DNA from 4 places in the Planococcus sp. VCh962 genome. Region 2 is predicted to be linked to each of the others. Evidence: riboswitches for the same ligand, from Rfam matches in the RefSeq annotation. Region 2 holds a riboswitch; each other region holds the start of a gene.

Region 1 (4,202 bases), on a different contig from region 2:
GGCTATTTGGGAAATTTCTAGCTATAGCTTTCTGTCCTATCGTTAGAAATTTTTCATGATTTTTCTCCTTTTCCTGCATACAAGTTGAGAACTCCAGGAATGTTTTGATGGTAATCGGGTTTGATGATCCCTTTTTCAGTAATGATTGCGGTGATAAAGCGGGACGGGGTCACGTCAAAAGCCGGATTGAATACTTTGGTGCCCAGAGGTGCCACCGGGCGGTTTCCGATATGGGTGATTTCTTCCGATTTTCGTTCTTCAATCGGTATTTCTGTCCCGCTTTCAATAGTGAGGTCAAATGTTGATGCGGGTGCCGCTACATAAAACGGAATCCCGTAAGCATCAGCGAGAATTGCCAGATTAAGTGTTCCAATTTTGTTGGCGGTATCGCCGTTCGCCGCAATGCGGTCTGCACCGACGATAATGGCTTCGATGTCTTTTGCTCCAATGGTGTGGGCCGCCATACTATCGGTGATGAGTGTGACATCCACTCCTGACTGCTGGAGCTCCCAGACGGTCAGCCGCGAACCTTGGAATACCGGTCGGGTCTCACATGCAAACACTTCAAATTGACGGCCGCGCTCGCTTCCAAGATGAAACGGCGCCAATGCTGTTCCGTATTTCGCCGTGGCGATCGAGCCGGCATTGCAGATGGTCATAACCCGTTTATGCCCTTCCAATAGCGACAAGGCATATTCGCCGATTTGCCGGCAAGAAGCTTCATCTTCCTGATGGATGCGTACCGCTTCTTGGATGAGCAGTGCTTTTCCGCCTGCTACAGTTTCAGCTTTCTGAACCTTTTCAAGCAGCCGATCAAGCGCCCACATCAAATTGACCGCTGTTGGGCGTGACTCTCCGAGATAAACTGCCTTTTTACGGACATCATGCAGGAATGTTTCCAGCGTTCCAGCGTTATGGCGCTGCGCTGCAAGGGCTAAGCCGTATGCGGCGGCAATGCCGATGGCCGGTGCGCCGCGCACTTTCAGCGTGAAGATGGCTTCGTAGACATCTTCGATTGTCTCAAGTGTTATATAGTCGATTTCATGTGGCAGTTTCTGTTGATCTAAGATGACCAACTGCCCGTCTGTCCAGGCAATTGATAAAGGAATGGTCATTGCTCCAACTCCTCAAGCAGACCGGTTACTGCATCTATTGAGCCTAACTCGGAACGTTTTAAAATCAACGCTTCGCCAGTTTGTAAAGCTTGTTTCTTTAAACCGATTCGCAGTTCCGCATCTTCAATGCCGTCCAGGTCTTTGACGTGTGCCAGGCCGATTGTGCGGCGGATCAATTCACAGCCGGCAAAGCCAAGTGTGTCACGGAAAATCTTTTCCAGTACAAACTCTTTATAGCCCGCCGTTTCTTTGAATGCTTCAATGCCCTTCTGATCCCAAAGCTCTGAGAACTGGGTTGAGAAAACTTTCCATGTGCGTTCGATGTGGTTCACGATCACTTGGCGTTCTTCGCCGCTTCGTGTAAGCGACTGGACAATCAAGTTTGCGAGAAACAAGCCGACGTCAAAGCCGATCGGACCATAAAAAGCAAACTCCGGGTCGATGACTTTCGTTTCCGATTCACTGGCGAAAATACTGCCGGTATGGAGGTCACCATGCAATAGTGCTTCCGCTTCCGTCAAAAAGCTGAACTTCAGCTTTGCCGCTTCAAGTTTCAAAGGACCGTTTTTCCAGATAGCTTCGACAGTCGGCTGCAGCTCCGGTTCGTAATTATTGGTGTCGTTATTGAAAAACGGGTCAGTGAAAATAAGGTCTTCTGTGATTTTGCACAGTTCCGGGTTGGAGTACTCGGCCACTAAGCGCTTTTTCTCGAACGGGTGCAGTGCGAAATCGGAAGTATGGAACAGCGTACGCGCCAAATATTCACCGATGTCTTCCGACAGTCTTGAATATGCCGCACCCTGGATCAGTCCATCGCGCGCAATCGTCAAGTGAGACAAGTCTTCCATCACGGTAATCGCAAGTTCTTCATCGGTTGCATAAACGAATGGTACAAGCCCAGGTGCAAATTCTCCGTGTTTTTGAAGAGCGTTCGCTTCAATTGTTGCGCGTTTTAAAGTCAGCGGCCAGCTTTCCCCGACAACTTTCGCATACGGCAAGGCTTGTTTGATGATCAGGCCCTTTCCGCTTTTCTGATCTTTGATCTGGAACACGTAATTCAAGTTGCCATCGCCGATTTCGCGGCATACAAGTTCGGCCCCTTCAGGGAATGGATATAGGCTCTGAGCCATTGCAATGGCTCTTTCTAATGTTAATGCTTCGTATTGTTTGGATGCTATGGTCATCATTCATCTACCTTTCCGGGTCAATAGAAAAAGCCTCTTTCCGCAAGAAAGAGGCCTAGAATGATAGATTCCATGCCTCTTATCTTTCAGAAATGGTCATTTCTGATGGAATTAGCACCGTGCCTTGCGGAATCTGCATTCCGGCGCAAAAGCGCCCCTTCTCACGAAGGTATTACGGTCGGTTGCTGGGCGTCATAGGGCCAATATCCCTCTGCCTGCTCTTGATAAGAGTACTATTTGAGTAACTGTATGCTGTTTGAAAAGAATCCTATCACGGTTCAGAATTGACTGTCAATAACTTTTTTCACTACAAATAATTTTGCGAATATTTATTGACAGAAAGTTTAAGGCATGAAATAATCAACATTAATTTCTTTATTAATCCAATTGAATACACATTCTTATTCAGAGCAGGTGGAGGGACAAGCCCTATGATACCCGGCAACCGGTCCATAACGGACACGGTGCTAATTCTTGCAGCCGATTGATGCGGCTGAGAAATAAGAAGTTGTTAAGCCTATTAACCTCTTCTTGTTTGAAGAGGTTTTTTATTTTGATTTTTAACAGGAGCGTGAACGCAGTGAGCAATTTGACAGCGACTTACCAGTTATACGGCAAAGCCGGTTCATTCGGGAAAAAGGCCGAAGGAATCGCCCTTGGCCTCACAATCGGATCATGGACCGACTTGCCATTATTGGAACAGCAGCAATTAAAGCAGCATAAAGGAAATGTTGTTTCGGTAACGGAATTTGAAGATTCCCCGCATCCGCTAAAGCCGGATGAAATCAAAGCGGTGGTGAAGATTTCATACCCAAACGCTAATTTTTCGGCGGATTTGCCGGCGATTTTAACTACCGTTTTCGGCAAATTATCGCTGGATGGGGAAGTTAAGCTGCTCGATTTGGAGTTTGATGAGCAATTGCTTGCCCATTTTCCCGGACCGCGGTTCGGCATCGACGGCATTCGGGGATTACTCGGAGTAGACGGACGGCCGCTTGTCATGAGTATCTTCAAAGGCGTCATTGGCCGCGACTTGAATTTCCTCGCTTCACAGCTCCGCCAGCAGGCGCTTGGCGGAGTGGATTTGGTAAAAGATGATGAAATCCTCTTTGACAATCCGCTGACGCCTTTTGAACAGCGGATTACGACCGGGAAGAACGTCTTACAGCAGGTCTTTGAAGAAACCGGGCACCGGACGCTTTATGCAGTGAATTTATCGGGGCGTACTTCGAACTTGCGGGACAAGGCGAAAAAAGCGCGCGAACTTGGTGCGGATGCGCTGCTGTTCAATGTCCATGCATACGGACTTGATGTTCTGCAGGAGCTGGCAGAAGACCCGGATATCCGGTTGCCGCTCATGGCCCATCCAGCGTTCAGCGGTGCTTTCACTTCTTCGAACTTTTACGGGCTGGCTAGCTCTCTAGCACTTGGAAAACTGGTCCGCTACGCAGGCGCTGACTTTTCTTTGTTCCCTTCCCCTTACGGCAGTGTTGCACTTGAAAAGGCGCAGGCACTGGCACTCGGCGAGGAATTGGTAAAGGATGGCCCATTAAAGCGGAGCTTCCCGGTGCCTTCTGCAGGTATCCATCCTGGGCTGGTGCCATTATTGATCAACGATTTCGGGATCGACAGCATCATCAATGCCGGAGGCGGTGTGCACGGCCACCCGGACGGTGCAGTGGGAGGCGGAAAAGCATTCCGCCAGGCAGTTGATGCCATTCTGAGCAAAACAACACTCGCCGACGCTTCCGAACAGCATGAAGAATTAAAAACAGCATTGGCAATATGGGGGTAAGCATGTTGAGTAAACCAGTAATTTTCTGCGATTTTGATGGCACCGTCACCAACAACGACAACATCATCGCAATCATGAAAAAATTCAATCCATCCGGCTGGGAACCGG
Region 2 (4,202 bases):
TCAAACGCGGCGACCGCGTCATCGTTCCATTTTCAGGAAGTGACGGCACCTGTCCACATTGTATAGCGGGAAACACACAGCTATGTGACTCGTTTATCGTTCCAGGCACAGCTTATCAAGGTGGTTACGGGGAATACGTAGCCGTGCCAAAAGGCGACCGCAATGCCATTTCTCTGCCAGACAATTTGAGTTTCTCTGATGCGGCTGCATTAGGCTGCCGCTTTATGACTGCTTACCACGGCGTTGTAGATCGTGTGAATGTTATGCCTGGAGAAAAAGTTGTGGTTTATGGCTGTGGCGGTATTGGCTTATCTGCCATCCATATCGCTTCTTCTATGGGAGCGTTTGTTATCGGAGTCGATATCAATGACTCCAATCTGGCTTTGGCTAAGAAATTAGGTGCTGACTTTGTCATCAACAGCAAAGACAACAATCCTGTAGAGGCAGTGCAAGAAATCACTAAAGGTGGTGCAGATGTTTCTGTGGATGCCCTTGGAATCACGGAAACTTGCGTGCCTGCCATCAATAGCTTAAAAAAAGGCGGGCGTCATCTGCAAATTGGTGTTACTTCGAAAAAAGAAGCCGGATTTATCTCCATTCCAGTCGATCATATGGTCCTTACTGAGAAATCATTTATCACGACTCTCGGGATTCCAGCATTCCGGTTCACTTCCCTTTTAGAGCAAGTCGCACTTGGGAAATTGCAGCCTGGCAAAATGGTGACGCGAGAAATTGGATTAACTGAAGTTGAAGGCATTTTTGAAGACATGTCTAACTTTGCTACGACGGGAACTTTTGTTGTAACTGATTATCATGCATAAAACAAAAAACCGGAGTACAGCTAAATTTCAGCTGCACTCCGATTGCTTATTCTTCCCAATAAATTAAGGGAATATGAGGCGATGCCTTACTCGATTGGAATTCGGTATCCTTTATCTTTTCGTGCCTGCTCATTGGATTTTGGCACTTGAAGCATCAATACCCCTTTTTCAAATGAGCCTGCAATTTGTTTTTCATCGATTTCACCAATATAGAAGCTGCGTTTGAAGGCCCCGTAAGAACGTTCTTTGCGTACAAAGCGTCCTTCTGTTTCATTGGATTCCCAGTTTTGTTCTCTATGACCGCGAATTTCCAAATAGCCGTCTTTGTACTCGACTTCAACTTCTTCTTTTGAGAATCCAGGAAGATCGACCATAAATTCATAGCCGTCTTTCTTTTCTCTTATATCAACTTGAGGGTAGGTGTTTTCCCCAAAAAACTTATTGAAGAAGTCAGATTCCAATCCGCTTCCAAAGAGGCTTGGGAATAGGTCAGTTTGTTTTCTTGGAAACAAAGTGCTCATTGTAATCTTCTCCTTTTTAAAGTATTTTTGGTAAATGCCAGCTTTTCAAAAGTCACAAGATCCTAATCACTTTTTTAGAAGCAACCGGTTTTCCTATGGCCACCCTTTTAGAACTTGGGCTTGCCATGAAATGACTTTCAATGCCCACACTTTCATCTTACCCCTTTCTTTTCATTGTGGTCTTTCTACTTAAAATTATATTCAAAACTGTTCGGCTGTCAACAGATTCACATCGTCCAAAACCCTTGATATGACTGGTTTTCCAGTCTTTCTTCTACCTTTAAACCGCTATTTTCCCAAGTGTTTTTTATTTTTTAACAGCTTGATAAATGCTTGTTGAGCACTGTTTAAAGGCTGCATAGTAAAGAGTGAAATGGACTTATTAAGCCAGGAGAGGATTAAAAGTTAGAAGAATTATTCTGTCAGAATATTATGTTGACGATTAAATGCAATGGTGTTAAAGTTTTCTACATAGTTTAATAGTAATTCGTTCTTATCATGAGAGGTGGAGGGATTGGCCCTGCGAAACCTCGGCAGCGGGCTCACAATTGAGCACTGTGCCAAATCCAACAAGCATTGGCTTGAGAGATAAGAAGAGCCGGATATTTAATGCGATGTCGCATGTCAGCCTCTTCTTATTGAAGAGGCTTTTTGCTTGCTTTCATGTTAAGGCAATTCTATTAACATTAAACCAAGTAAACCTATAGAAAAGGAAGGTGTATCAGAATGAAAAACCCGAAAAGCTTTTTATTATTATTTGTTGTAACCGTGATCGCTTTGTTATTGGCGGCATGCGGAAGCAAAGAATCCACCAGCGAAGCAACCGCTTCAACAGAAGGCAAAGAACAAAACGCATGGGAGCGCATCCAAGAATCCGGAAAAATTATAGTCGGAACAGAAGGTCTTTATTATCCAATTACATACCACGATGAAACAACGAAAGAATTGACTGGCTATGATGTGGAAGTAGCCCGTGCTTTAGGTGAAAAACTTGGGCTGGAAGTCGAGTTTAAAGAAATGGAATTTGATGGCTTGCTTCCGGCACTCCGCAATGGCCAAATCGATATAGCAGCAAACGATTTCTCTATCACAGATGAGCGCAAAGAGAAATTTGATTTCACCATCCCGATCAAACATTCTTATGGTTCTGCCATTGTGCGTGAAAGCGATAATTCAGGCATTGAATCTGTCGAAGATTTGAAAGGGAAAAAAGTAGGCGGTTCTGCGACAAGCAATTACTCGAAGTTTGCACAGGAACAAGGAGCCGAAGTAATTGTCTATACTGGCTCTGATACGGTCCTTCCGGAAATCGTCAATGGTCGTGTTGATGCCACGCTGAATGATTACCTCGTATTGATGCGTTCTCTTGAGCAATACGACAAACCTGGTTTAAAGCTTGCCGAGGGAGTTAAGTTCTCATTCAGCAGCAGCGCGATCGTATTGCCAAAAGACAGCCCGGAGCTGAAAGAAAAAATCGATGCAGCTCTTGAAGAATTGCTGGCCGATGGCACAATTAAAGATATTTCACACCAATTCCTTGGTGCTGATGTAACACAGCCTCTTGAGAAAGAATAAATATCTTGAGGAACCCCCGGGTTCCTCATCTATACATAATGAGTAAAGGAGTCTTCCGATGACCGACTTTAAATGGGAATATCTGTTCAATGTAGAAATTGCGCTCGACTCCCTCCCCTTCATTTTAGAGGGTGCCTGGCAAACCATTTTAATCGCTCTAGTCAGTATGTTTTTCGCCTTAGTTCTCGGTTTGTTTGTCGCCCTCGCTCGCATGAACCGGTTTAAACTGATTTCAGTGCCTGCCCGTCTGTTTATTTCCTTTATGCGTGGTACACCGCTGCTGGTCATTTTGTTTATCTTGTATTTCGGCTTTCCGATGGTTGGCATCGAGATGGCGCCATTGACTGCAGCCATCATTGGCATCAGCATCCATTTTTCCGCCTACACAGCTGAAATTATCCGTTCCGCCATTTCCTCTGTAGCAAAAGGACAATGGGAAGCTGCGGAAACACTTCGAATGAGCTATTGGCAGACGATGACCCGCATCATCTTGCCGCAAGCGACACGTATTGCCTTGCCGCCGTTATCCAGCACTTTTATGGATATCATCAAAGGAACTTCCCTTGCTATGGTCATCACGGTTTCAGAAATGTTTTACCGGGCAAAAGTGGTGGTTGGCCAAACCTATGAAAGCTTGACTTTGTATATTCTGGTAGCACTCATTTATTGGGCGATTTGCGCACTTGTCACCTTGCTGCAAGATTATCTGGAGAAGAAAGCCAACCGCTATGTGGCAGCTTGATTGGAGGTACCAATATGATTAAAGTGGAAAACCTAAGTAAAAAATTTAAAGATGTGGAAGTATTGAAGTCCATCTCACTTGAAATTGAAAAAGGGGAAGTCGTCAGTATTATCGGCCCTTCCGGTTCCGGCAAGACCACATTGCTGCGCTGCCTCAATTTACTGGAAACCCCTACTTCGGGATCGCTGCAAATCAACAATGTCCATGTGTCGTTCACGGGAAAGACTCCGACAAAAAAGCAAAAAATCGATATCCGCCAGTATTCCGGTATGGTGTTTCAGCACTTTCACTTATTTCCGCATAAAACGGTAATCGAAAATATCATCGAAGCACCTCTTGTCGTACAAAAAAGAAACAAGCAGGAACTTGTGCGCGAAGCGGAGGAACTGCTGCAGAAAGTCGGCTTATTGGATCATAAAAACCAGTACCCCGAACAATTGTCTGGCGGCCAAAAGCAGCGGGCAGCCATCGCACGAATCCTTGCCTTAAAACCTGATCTGCTTTTGTTCGATGAACCTACTTCCGCACTGGACCCTGAACTCG
Region 3 (4,202 bases), on a different contig from region 2:
AGAAACAGGCAAGCGAATTGGCGGTTTCTTCTCTGGAAGTGTTGAATCTGCAAGAACCGGCCAAGATTATGAGGAAATATCCTTTTCAGCTGAGCGGCGGGATGCTCCAGCGCGTCATGATCGCGATTTTGATGTGCCTGCGCCCATCAGTCGTGATAGCAGACGAGCCGACAACAGCCCTTGATGTGACCAATCAGATGCAAGTGCTTAAGGAACTGGATCGGCTCCGGACGGAATGCGGCACTTCAATCTTGCTGATTTCACATGACTTAGGGGTAATTTCAGAACTGGCCGACGAAGTGGCCGTGATGCAAAAGGGCCGGATTGTGGAAAAAGCAGATGTCTTCCAACTGTTCGATCACCCTCAGCATATCTATACAAAAAAACTGCTCCAAGCCAGACCTGTTTTGCCGATAAACGAACAATTGAAAAAACTGGTTATATAGAATCGGCAGGGAACGAGCGGAAAGGCGGTAGTCTATGAGTTTACTGGAAGTCAAAAGTGTTACACATGCATACGGCCCGACCCGTTCTTTTTGGCGCAAGGAAAGAGCATCACCGGTTCTTTCCGAGGTGTCTCTTAATATCGAAGAAGGGACGTGTTTGGGGCTTCTTGGAACAAGTGGGGCAGGCAAGAGCACGTTAGGCAAAGTCATTCTAGGGGTAGAGCAGCCGAAAGAAGGAAAAGTCATTTTCCAAGGCCAAGACATTTATACAATGGATTCTATTACCCGAAAACGTCTCAGAAGAGATCTTCAAGTGGTCTTTCAGGATAGTTATTCATCGGTGAATCCGCGCATGACGGCGGAAAAGATTATCGGGGAGCCCTTGGAAAACTACGAAAGGCTGTCGGCATCGGAGATGAAACGAACGATTGCGCATTTATTGGAGATGGTAGGGCTGGATGCGGAAGACATGAAAAAATACCCCCGGCAGTTCAGCGGTGGGCAATTGCAGCGGATCAATATTGCCAGAGCGATCGCTTTAAAGCCGAAATTGATGGTCCTGGATGAATCCGTCAGCAGTCTCGATATGGTGAACCAAACAAATATCCTGAACTTATTAAATGAGCTGAAATCAGCCTATGGCCTTTCTTATCTCTTTATCACCCATGATATTAGAGCTGCCTATTCCATTTCGGATGCTTTAGCAGTCATGGAAAAAGGCAGGTTGATCGCAACCAGCCAAGACAAAAATGAAATGCTCTCATCGCAACAGCCTATTGTAAAGAAATTGGTGTCTTCCATTCTGTCAGAACATCCACGGAACCGAACGATTTCTTCGGACAGGAGATTCGTTTGATGCAGGATCAAGCAGACAAGCTGCCATAAGTGAAAAGCCGAAGAGTCCACTAGAAAGTGGACTCTTCGGCTTTTTTATCCTCGTTATTTTAATTCAATGATGAAGAATCTCTTGAAGTTTCAGTGCCTTGCTGATCGTTGGAAGAGCTGGAAACTTTCCCTTTAACTTGAGAAGTGGCTTCGGTGGCCTTTTCTTTTGCCTGATTAGCCAAGTCGGCTGCTTTTTCTTTTACTTGGCTCAGTTTTCCGCTTCCATCACTGCCGGCATTGCCGCTTGCCAATTTTTCTTTAACGGTCACTTGAAGTTCTTTGCCGCTTTTCGGTGCTAGAAGAAGGGCTATTGCCGATCCAATTGCCGCTCCGCTTAAGAGGCCTGCGAAAAATCCGCTGCCCGATTCACTTTTGGCTGCATCTGGCTGGCCTTGAATTTTTCCGGCGCGCTGCAAACGTTCTTCCACTTCGGCTACAATTTCGTTAACCGTGCGCCCACTCACTTCTACCAGAGATCCTTTAAAGCGAAGATGGTCATAGCTCTCCAAGCTGCGGACTACCAGCGCATCATAATGGGCGGCTTTTGTTTTCTGATCAAGCATGTCTGCCTGATAACCTCTGTTTCTTAGGGCTTGTTGAATGTCTGTAAACGGATGTTCTACTGCAATTCTTGGCATATTATCCAACCTCTTTCTTTATTATCGTTATTCTTGTGTCTTTCCCTAACCCGGCTATAAGTTAAACCTTCTTTACTTATTAATCGAATAAAGATCTTTTAGAAGAAATCGAGCAAGGCACTTACTTCCAATAAAAAAGCCGCGAGTTAGAGGGCTTTCTCTTCTAGAATATTAAAAAAGCATCCGTTATTCATCGCTTATACCGACTAATGTGATAAGACTTATAAGGTAAATAAATTAATTTTACGATATAGATTGACTTTCAATAGATTTAATATTATGATTATTTTTAATTTAATAATCTTATCCAGAGAAGCCGAGGGACTGGCCCATTGACGCTTCAGCAACCTCTGACATTTGTCAGAAAGGTGCTAAATCCAGCAAGAATTTTATTCTTGGGAGATAAGAGCGGGATTGTGTACATATACAACCTTCTTTTCTCTTTAGCCGAGAAAAGGAGGTTTTTTATTTTGTTCATGGTCCTCAAACTTAAATACGGCAAGTACATATAAAGAAAGGGCAATATCAATCCTCACATCAATCATTGTGTTAAAAAGATTAGTTGAAACACCAAAAACGGTGCACACAAAGGAGCGGATCTATATGACAAACAAACGGATTTATTTAAATGCATTTGATATGAATTGTGCTGGACATCAATCACCTGGGCTCTGGACCCATCCCGAAGATCAATCGCATAAATACAAAGACAGCGAATATTGGATAGAATTGGCGAAGCTATTGGAAAAAGGGAAGTTTGATGCTATCTTTATAGCAGATGTCCTCGGTACATATGATGTCTATAATGGGTCGAGAGATGCCGCAGTCCGGCAAGGTGCACAGTCTCCAGTCAACGATCCGCTGCTTGTCGTACCGCTTATGTCGGCAGTCACGAAACATTTGGGTTTCGGTGTCACAGCTTCTGTCACCCATGAACATCCTTATCCTTTTGCCCGCCGGATTTCTACGCTGGATCATTTAACAAAAGGCCGCATCGGCTGGAACATCGTGACGTCTTATCTCAAGAGCGCGGCTGTCAATATCGGGCTGGACGACCAAATCAAGCATGATGAGCGTTATGATATTGCTGAAGAGTATTTGGAAGTGTGCTATAAATTATGGGAATCCAGTTGGGAAGAAGATGCCGTGCTGCTGGATAAAGTGAATGGCATATATACAGACCCTGAAAAAGTGCATGATATCCGGCATGAAGGGAAATATTATAAAGTGCCGGGTGCCCATTTAACGGAACCTTCCAGACAGCGGACTCCTGTCCTTTATCAGGCAGGCGCTTCTAAAAAAGGTGTAGCTTTTGCCGGGAAACATGCTGAATGTGTCTTCATCGGTCCGCCAAATATGGAACTGGCGAAACAAACGGTCAACAAGATACGCACCGAAGTGGAAAATTCCGGCCGGAATAAAGATGACGTCAAGATTCTGACGCTGCTTACCCCGATTGTCGGAAAAACGGAACAAGAAGCAATTGAAAAATACAACGATTATAAAAAACATATCAGCCATGAAGGTGCCTTGGCATTATTTGGGGGGTGGACTGGAATTGATTTGTCCAATTATGCGCCAGATCAGCCGCTTGAGTACATTGAAAATGATGCCATTCAATCTGCTTTAGAAAACTTCACCAAAATTCTGCCAGGAAGAAAACCGACGGTCAACGACGTTAAGGAATATGTCGGCATCGGAGGACTTGGGCCTTTCACTGTCGGATCGCCAGAGCAAGTAGCTGATACGCTTGAAAAGTGGGTGACCGAAACGGGCGTTGACGGTTTTAATATCGCTTACGCCATCACCCCTGGAACTTTTGAGGATTTTATCGATCTTGTCGTGCCGATCCTTCAGGAGCGGGGGCTCGTTCAAAAAGAATATGAAGGGGATTCTTTGCGGGATGCTTTGTTTGGGGAAGGTGCGCATCTATCACCGGCTCATCCCGGAAAGCAATATACGCGTGTACCTGTAACAGTGAACAATTAACAGCAACGAGAGCAAAAGAGGGAAAGGCGCTCAAAAAAGCGCTTCTTCGCTCTTTTTTGTTTGCCAACTTGAATTGAACAAACGAACAGGAAATTATTTCAAATTAACGAAACCATCGTTCTTTTCCTATCGTATATAAGAAGACAATGTTTGGTTCCAGATATTCCTACGAAGGAGGAGATGGTTTTGAAGCGGTTTCTCTATTATTTTGGTTGGACAATGGCTCTCGGATTTGTACTGTATT
Region 4 (4,202 bases), on a different contig from region 2:
TGCTGGCTTCAATGCCGTTCGGAAATTTCTTTAATTCTTCAGGCAACGATAAAATTAGCATGGACCTTTTTGTTTTTAAAATGTTGTAGACTAGCTGTTGATTACTAATTATAATTAGAAAAATAGGAATTTTTAATCACTTGTGTGTGAGGCTTTATAATTACCTTGATTAGAATTATATGTTAATACGTTGAAAGAAAAAGAAAAGACGTTAGGAAAAGAGGGGATCAACAGGATGAAATGGCTGCCTACACGAAAGAATAAAATTGAAGCTTTTTGGAAATGGTTCGAGGAGAATGAGGGAATTTACTTTGAGTTGGCTGAAGAAAATAGGGAAGAGCTTTTTGATGAATTGCAGCAAAAGCTTCAGAAAGTGAATAAGCATCTCGTTTTTGAGTTCAGTGCTGAGCCGGAGAACGGCAAACGCGAATTTATTATCAGTGCGGACGGCATAGTAGAGGGTTTTGAAGCGGTGTTTGATTTGCAGGAAACTGCTCCGGAACTTGAACGCTTTGAAATCATTGCTTTCAGGCAGCCTTCAGAAGAAGAGTTCAGTGTTTATTATGGAAAAAGGGAATTGACATGGGAGGATGTCTATTATACAGCGCTTCAGGATGTAGAGCAGGAAGAAGTCAATATGATGCTTTATATCAAAGGGCTGACAGAAGAAAATGAGGAGGAAATTATTCCGATTGTCTTCATCCTTCTGGACTCGGTGATCGGCGAATACAATATGGGAGTGCATGTTGGAAGCGTCGAGTTCCACCCGTTTGAAGATCAGCCAAACATTCGGCCGCTCTATACTTTAAAAGAGTTTTTCCCGGTGGAAAGTATATGAAATCGGTTGGGTGAATAAACCTTAAAAGCTTTGTTGAAGATGGAACTGGAGGAATTGAATGCATGGGAACAAATTACTCGCATAAATCATTTTTTCTGACAGGAAAAACTCTTCCAATGTCGTATATTAGGTAGTAATGCAAAAATGGAGGTGCTGTAAGATGAGGAAGAGAGTCGTGACTTCACTTTTCGTCGTTGCTGTAGCTGCGTTATATAAAGGGGCGTTGTGGAATTTCAGCAGCCAGAGCAAGAAACAAATTGACCAGCAGCTGGCAAAGGTTCCGGATGCAGAGCCGCGTGAAATAACAGAGGATATGCTGGAGCCGCTTCCAGCACCTGTGAAAAAATGGCTGACCCATGTCGGGATTGTCGGCAAGGACCAAATCCGTACTATTTTTCTTAGGCAAACCGGCTGGATGAGGTTGAAGCCCGAACAGCAGGAGTGGATAAAAGCGGAAGCGGAACAGACCGTTACGACCGATCCGCCGTCGTTTACCTGGACAGTGAAAATGAACATGCTGCCTTTTGTCCAAGTTGTGGGCCGGGACAGTTTCGAATCAGGAAAAGCTGACATGCTGGTTAAAGCAGGAGGGCTGTTTCCGCTTACCCGAGTAGCTGATAATGAAAAAACGGATCAGTCGGCATTGCAGCGGTATTTAATGGAAGTGTCCTGGTATCCGACAGCCGCCCTCAGCCCCTATATCAACTGGGAAGAAATTGATGAAAATACAGCCAAGGCCACCATGGATTATCAAGGGGTATCGGGATCGGCAATATATCATTTTAAGGAAGACGGAGAGCTGCAGAAAATTGTCGCCCATCGCTACAAAGACAATAGCCCGGAAGCGCCACTTGTGCCGTGCGTGGCTGAAATCAAAGAGCATCACAGCGCTGGCGGAATCAAAGTCCCTTCAAAGATCGAAATTACGTGGCAGCTGGAAGATGGAGATTTTACCTGGTACAAATTCGAGGTCCACGCAGCGGAATTTGATCCAATTCAAGCGGCAAAAAACACACCTCTTTGATAAATCACTCTTCAACACAGAAAGTTCAATCTTTTTAGATAAATCAACTTGACCTGAAGCCTGGATACAGGTAGGATTTGAAGATATAAAGAGAAACTTCAATCAGTGGGGATCTTACTCCACTGATGGTTAGTTGAATCAATCGGACTTTTACGGTCAGTCGGCTTCCCGCTTGCCAAAGCGGGAGCCATACTGCCCGTTAAAGTGGAATAAAGAGAAACATCAGTCAAAGGAATCGCCACTCATTGCCGTTAACATCGAATCATAACTGAATAGTGAATTCTTATCGAGAGAAGTCGAGGGACTGGCCCTATGACGCTTCAGCAACCAGCCATTAATGGTCAGGTGCTAAATCCAGCAGGCATGCAAATGTCTGGCAGATGAAAAGGAACGAGTTTATTAATCGTAAAGCCTTCTTTTTCAAAGATGGCTTTTTTTGTATATTTAGGAGGGTGAAGAGCATGGGTTTACTAGATGAGCTAAAGACGAGAATACTGACGGCAGACGGCGCGATGGGAACCCTATTGTATTCTTACGGCATCGAATACTGCAATGAGGAATTGAATTTGCAGCGGCCGGAAATCATTGAAAAGATTCACCAGGAATACATTCAGGCAGGTGCGGACATTATCCAAACCAATACGTATGGCGGCAATGCCTTAAAACTTGCGCGCTATGGATTGGAACATCAAGTCAAAGAGATCAACGAAGCGGCTATTCGCATCGCGAAAAGAGCAGCTGCCGCCGGCGACCAATTTGTTTTTGGGACAATTGGCGGCATCCGGGGCATCCGGAAAAGCGATGCCACTCTGCAGGAAATCATCGCGATGGTGGATCAGCAAGCAGGATATTTACTGGCGGGAGACCCGGATGCCTTGCTGCTTGAGACTTATTATGATTTTGAAGAACTGGCTGCGACCGTCAGCCATTTACGGAAAGTGACCGATGTGCCGCTGATTGCCCAAGTGTCGATGCACGAGCCGGGCATTTTGCAAAACGGCATGGCTTTGAATGATGCCCTGCACCAGCTGGAAGGATTAGGTGCGGACATTGTCGGTGTCAATTGCCGTTTGGGGCCGCATCATACGATCCAGGCGCTGGAAGAAGTATCGTTGCCGGAAAAAGCGTTCCTTTCGGCTTATCCGAACGCCAGCTTACTGGATCTTGAAAATGGCCGTGTGGTCTATGAGTCGGAAGCTGATTATTTCGGGCGTGCAGGATTATTATTAAGAGAAGAAGGCGCGCGCCTGATTGGCGGCTGTTGCGGCACCACGCCAAAGCACATCGAAGCGCTGAAAAAGCGCATCGGCAATTTAAAACCGATTACCCAAAAAGAAGTGATAAAGAAAAAGCCGATTGTTATTCGCGAAGCAGAAGCACTGGAAGTAGCACCGCTTCATGAAAAAGCGAAAACGGAACGCACCATTATTGTGGAGCTGGATACACCGAAACATTTGGATATTACAAAGTTCATTGAAGGTTCAAAAGCGCTGAATGCAGCAGGTGTGGACGCAGTTACGATGGCGGACAATTCACTCGCTTCTCCAAGAGTCAGCAATCTGGCAATGGGATCCATCTTGAAACACCAGGAACAAATCCGCCCTCTTGCACATATTACATGCCGCGACCGGAATTTGATCGGCTTGCAGTCGCATTTGATGGGACTCGATGCATTGGGAATCCATGATATTCTTGCAGTAACAGGAGACCCGACAAAAGTGGGGGATTTTCCTGGGGCGACAAGTGTTTATGATGTCTCGAGCCTGGAATTGATCCAGTTGATCAAAAAGCTGAATGAAGGCATTTCATTTTCCGGTAAACCGCTGCGCAAAAAAGCGAACTTCTCCGTAGCTGCCGCATTTAATCCGAATGTCCGCGTTTTAGACCGGGCAGTCGCGCGGCTTGAAAAGAAAATAGAAAGCGGGGCGGATTATTTCATTTCGCAGCCGGTTTACACAAAAGAGAAAATCGTTGAAATCTATGAAGCGACAAAGCATTTGAAAACCCCTATTTTCCTCGGAGTGATGCCTTTGACCAGTATCCGCAGTGCCGAATTCCTGCATAATGAAGTGCCTGGCATCAAGTTGTCGGAAGATGCACTGGAGCGGATGCGTGCTTGCGGCAATGATAAAGACCGCGCTACCAAAGAAGGCATCCAGATTGCAAAAGAATTGATCGATACAGCAGCGGATTTATTCCATGGCATTTACTTGATCACCCCATTTTTCCGCTACGATATGTCTTTGGAATTGATTGAATATATCCGCCAACTTGATATACAGAAAGAGAGCGATAGCAGCCATGTCAAAACAGCTAATTGAACAGCAACTCGAAAAGAGA

Evidence for each region. A riboswitch is a leader RNA that binds a small molecule or an ion and turns the genes downstream of it on or off. The one in region 2 is predicted to bind S-adenosylmethionine.
Region 1: another riboswitch for S-adenosylmethionine. It lies ahead of mtnK (S-methyl-5-thioribose kinase); the one in region 2 lies ahead of AC3AQ9_RS15820 (transporter substrate-binding domain-containing protein).
Region 3: another riboswitch for S-adenosylmethionine. It lies ahead of AC3AQ9_RS04445 (LLM class flavin-dependent oxidoreductase); the one in region 2 lies ahead of AC3AQ9_RS15820 (transporter substrate-binding domain-containing protein).
Region 4: another riboswitch for S-adenosylmethionine. It lies ahead of AC3AQ9_RS13100 (bifunctional homocysteine S-methyltransferase/methylenetetrahydrofolate reductase); the one in region 2 lies ahead of AC3AQ9_RS15820 (transporter substrate-binding domain-containing protein).

The regions. Positions count from the first base shown of each region.
Region 1 covers NZ_JBYLHS010000003.1:128,450-132,651, reverse strand. Annotated here, with positions in the region: gene mtnA (S-methyl-5-thioribose-1-phosphate isomerase) at 54-1,115, opposite strand; gene mtnK (S-methyl-5-thioribose kinase) at 1,112-2,302, opposite strand; SAM riboswitch class I at 2,376-2,530, opposite strand; SAM riboswitch class I at 2,698-2,806, shown strand; gene mtnW (2,3-diketo-5-methylthiopentyl-1-phosphate enolase) at 2,880-4,094, shown strand; gene AC3AQ9_RS11845 (2-hydroxy-3-keto-5-methylthiopentenyl-1-phosphate phosphatase) at 4,100-4,202, shown strand, end outside.
Region 2 covers NZ_JBYLHS010000006.1:196,670-200,871, reverse strand. Annotated here, with positions in the region: gene AC3AQ9_RS15830 (zinc-binding dehydrogenase) at 1-821, shown strand, start outside; gene AC3AQ9_RS15825 (Hsp20/alpha crystallin family protein) at 908-1,342, opposite strand; SAM riboswitch class I at 1,833-1,937, shown strand; gene AC3AQ9_RS15820 (transporter substrate-binding domain-containing protein) at 2,069-2,917, shown strand; gene AC3AQ9_RS15815 (amino acid ABC transporter permease) at 2,976-3,659, shown strand; gene AC3AQ9_RS15810 (amino acid ABC transporter ATP-binding protein) at 3,674-4,202, shown strand, end outside.
Region 3 covers NZ_JBYLHS010000001.1:886,322-890,523, reverse strand. Annotated here, with positions in the region: gene nikD (nickel import ATP-binding protein NikD) at 1-446, shown strand, start outside; gene nikE (nickel import ATP-binding protein NikE) at 481-1,302, shown strand; gene AC3AQ9_RS04450 (YkuS family protein) at 1,391-1,969, opposite strand; SAM riboswitch class I at 2,270-2,378, shown strand; gene AC3AQ9_RS04445 (LLM class flavin-dependent oxidoreductase) at 2,573-3,958, shown strand; gene AC3AQ9_RS04440 (hypothetical protein) at 4,145-4,202, shown strand, end outside.
Region 4 covers NZ_JBYLHS010000004.1:89,558-93,759, forward strand. Annotated here, with positions in the region: gene AC3AQ9_RS13090 (hypothetical protein) at 236-838, shown strand; gene AC3AQ9_RS13095 (DUF6920 family protein) at 999-1,862, shown strand; SAM riboswitch class I at 2,143-2,249, shown strand; gene AC3AQ9_RS13100 (bifunctional homocysteine S-methyltransferase/methylenetetrahydrofolate reductase) at 2,324-4,183, shown strand; gene metH (methionine synthase) at 4,164-4,202, shown strand, end outside.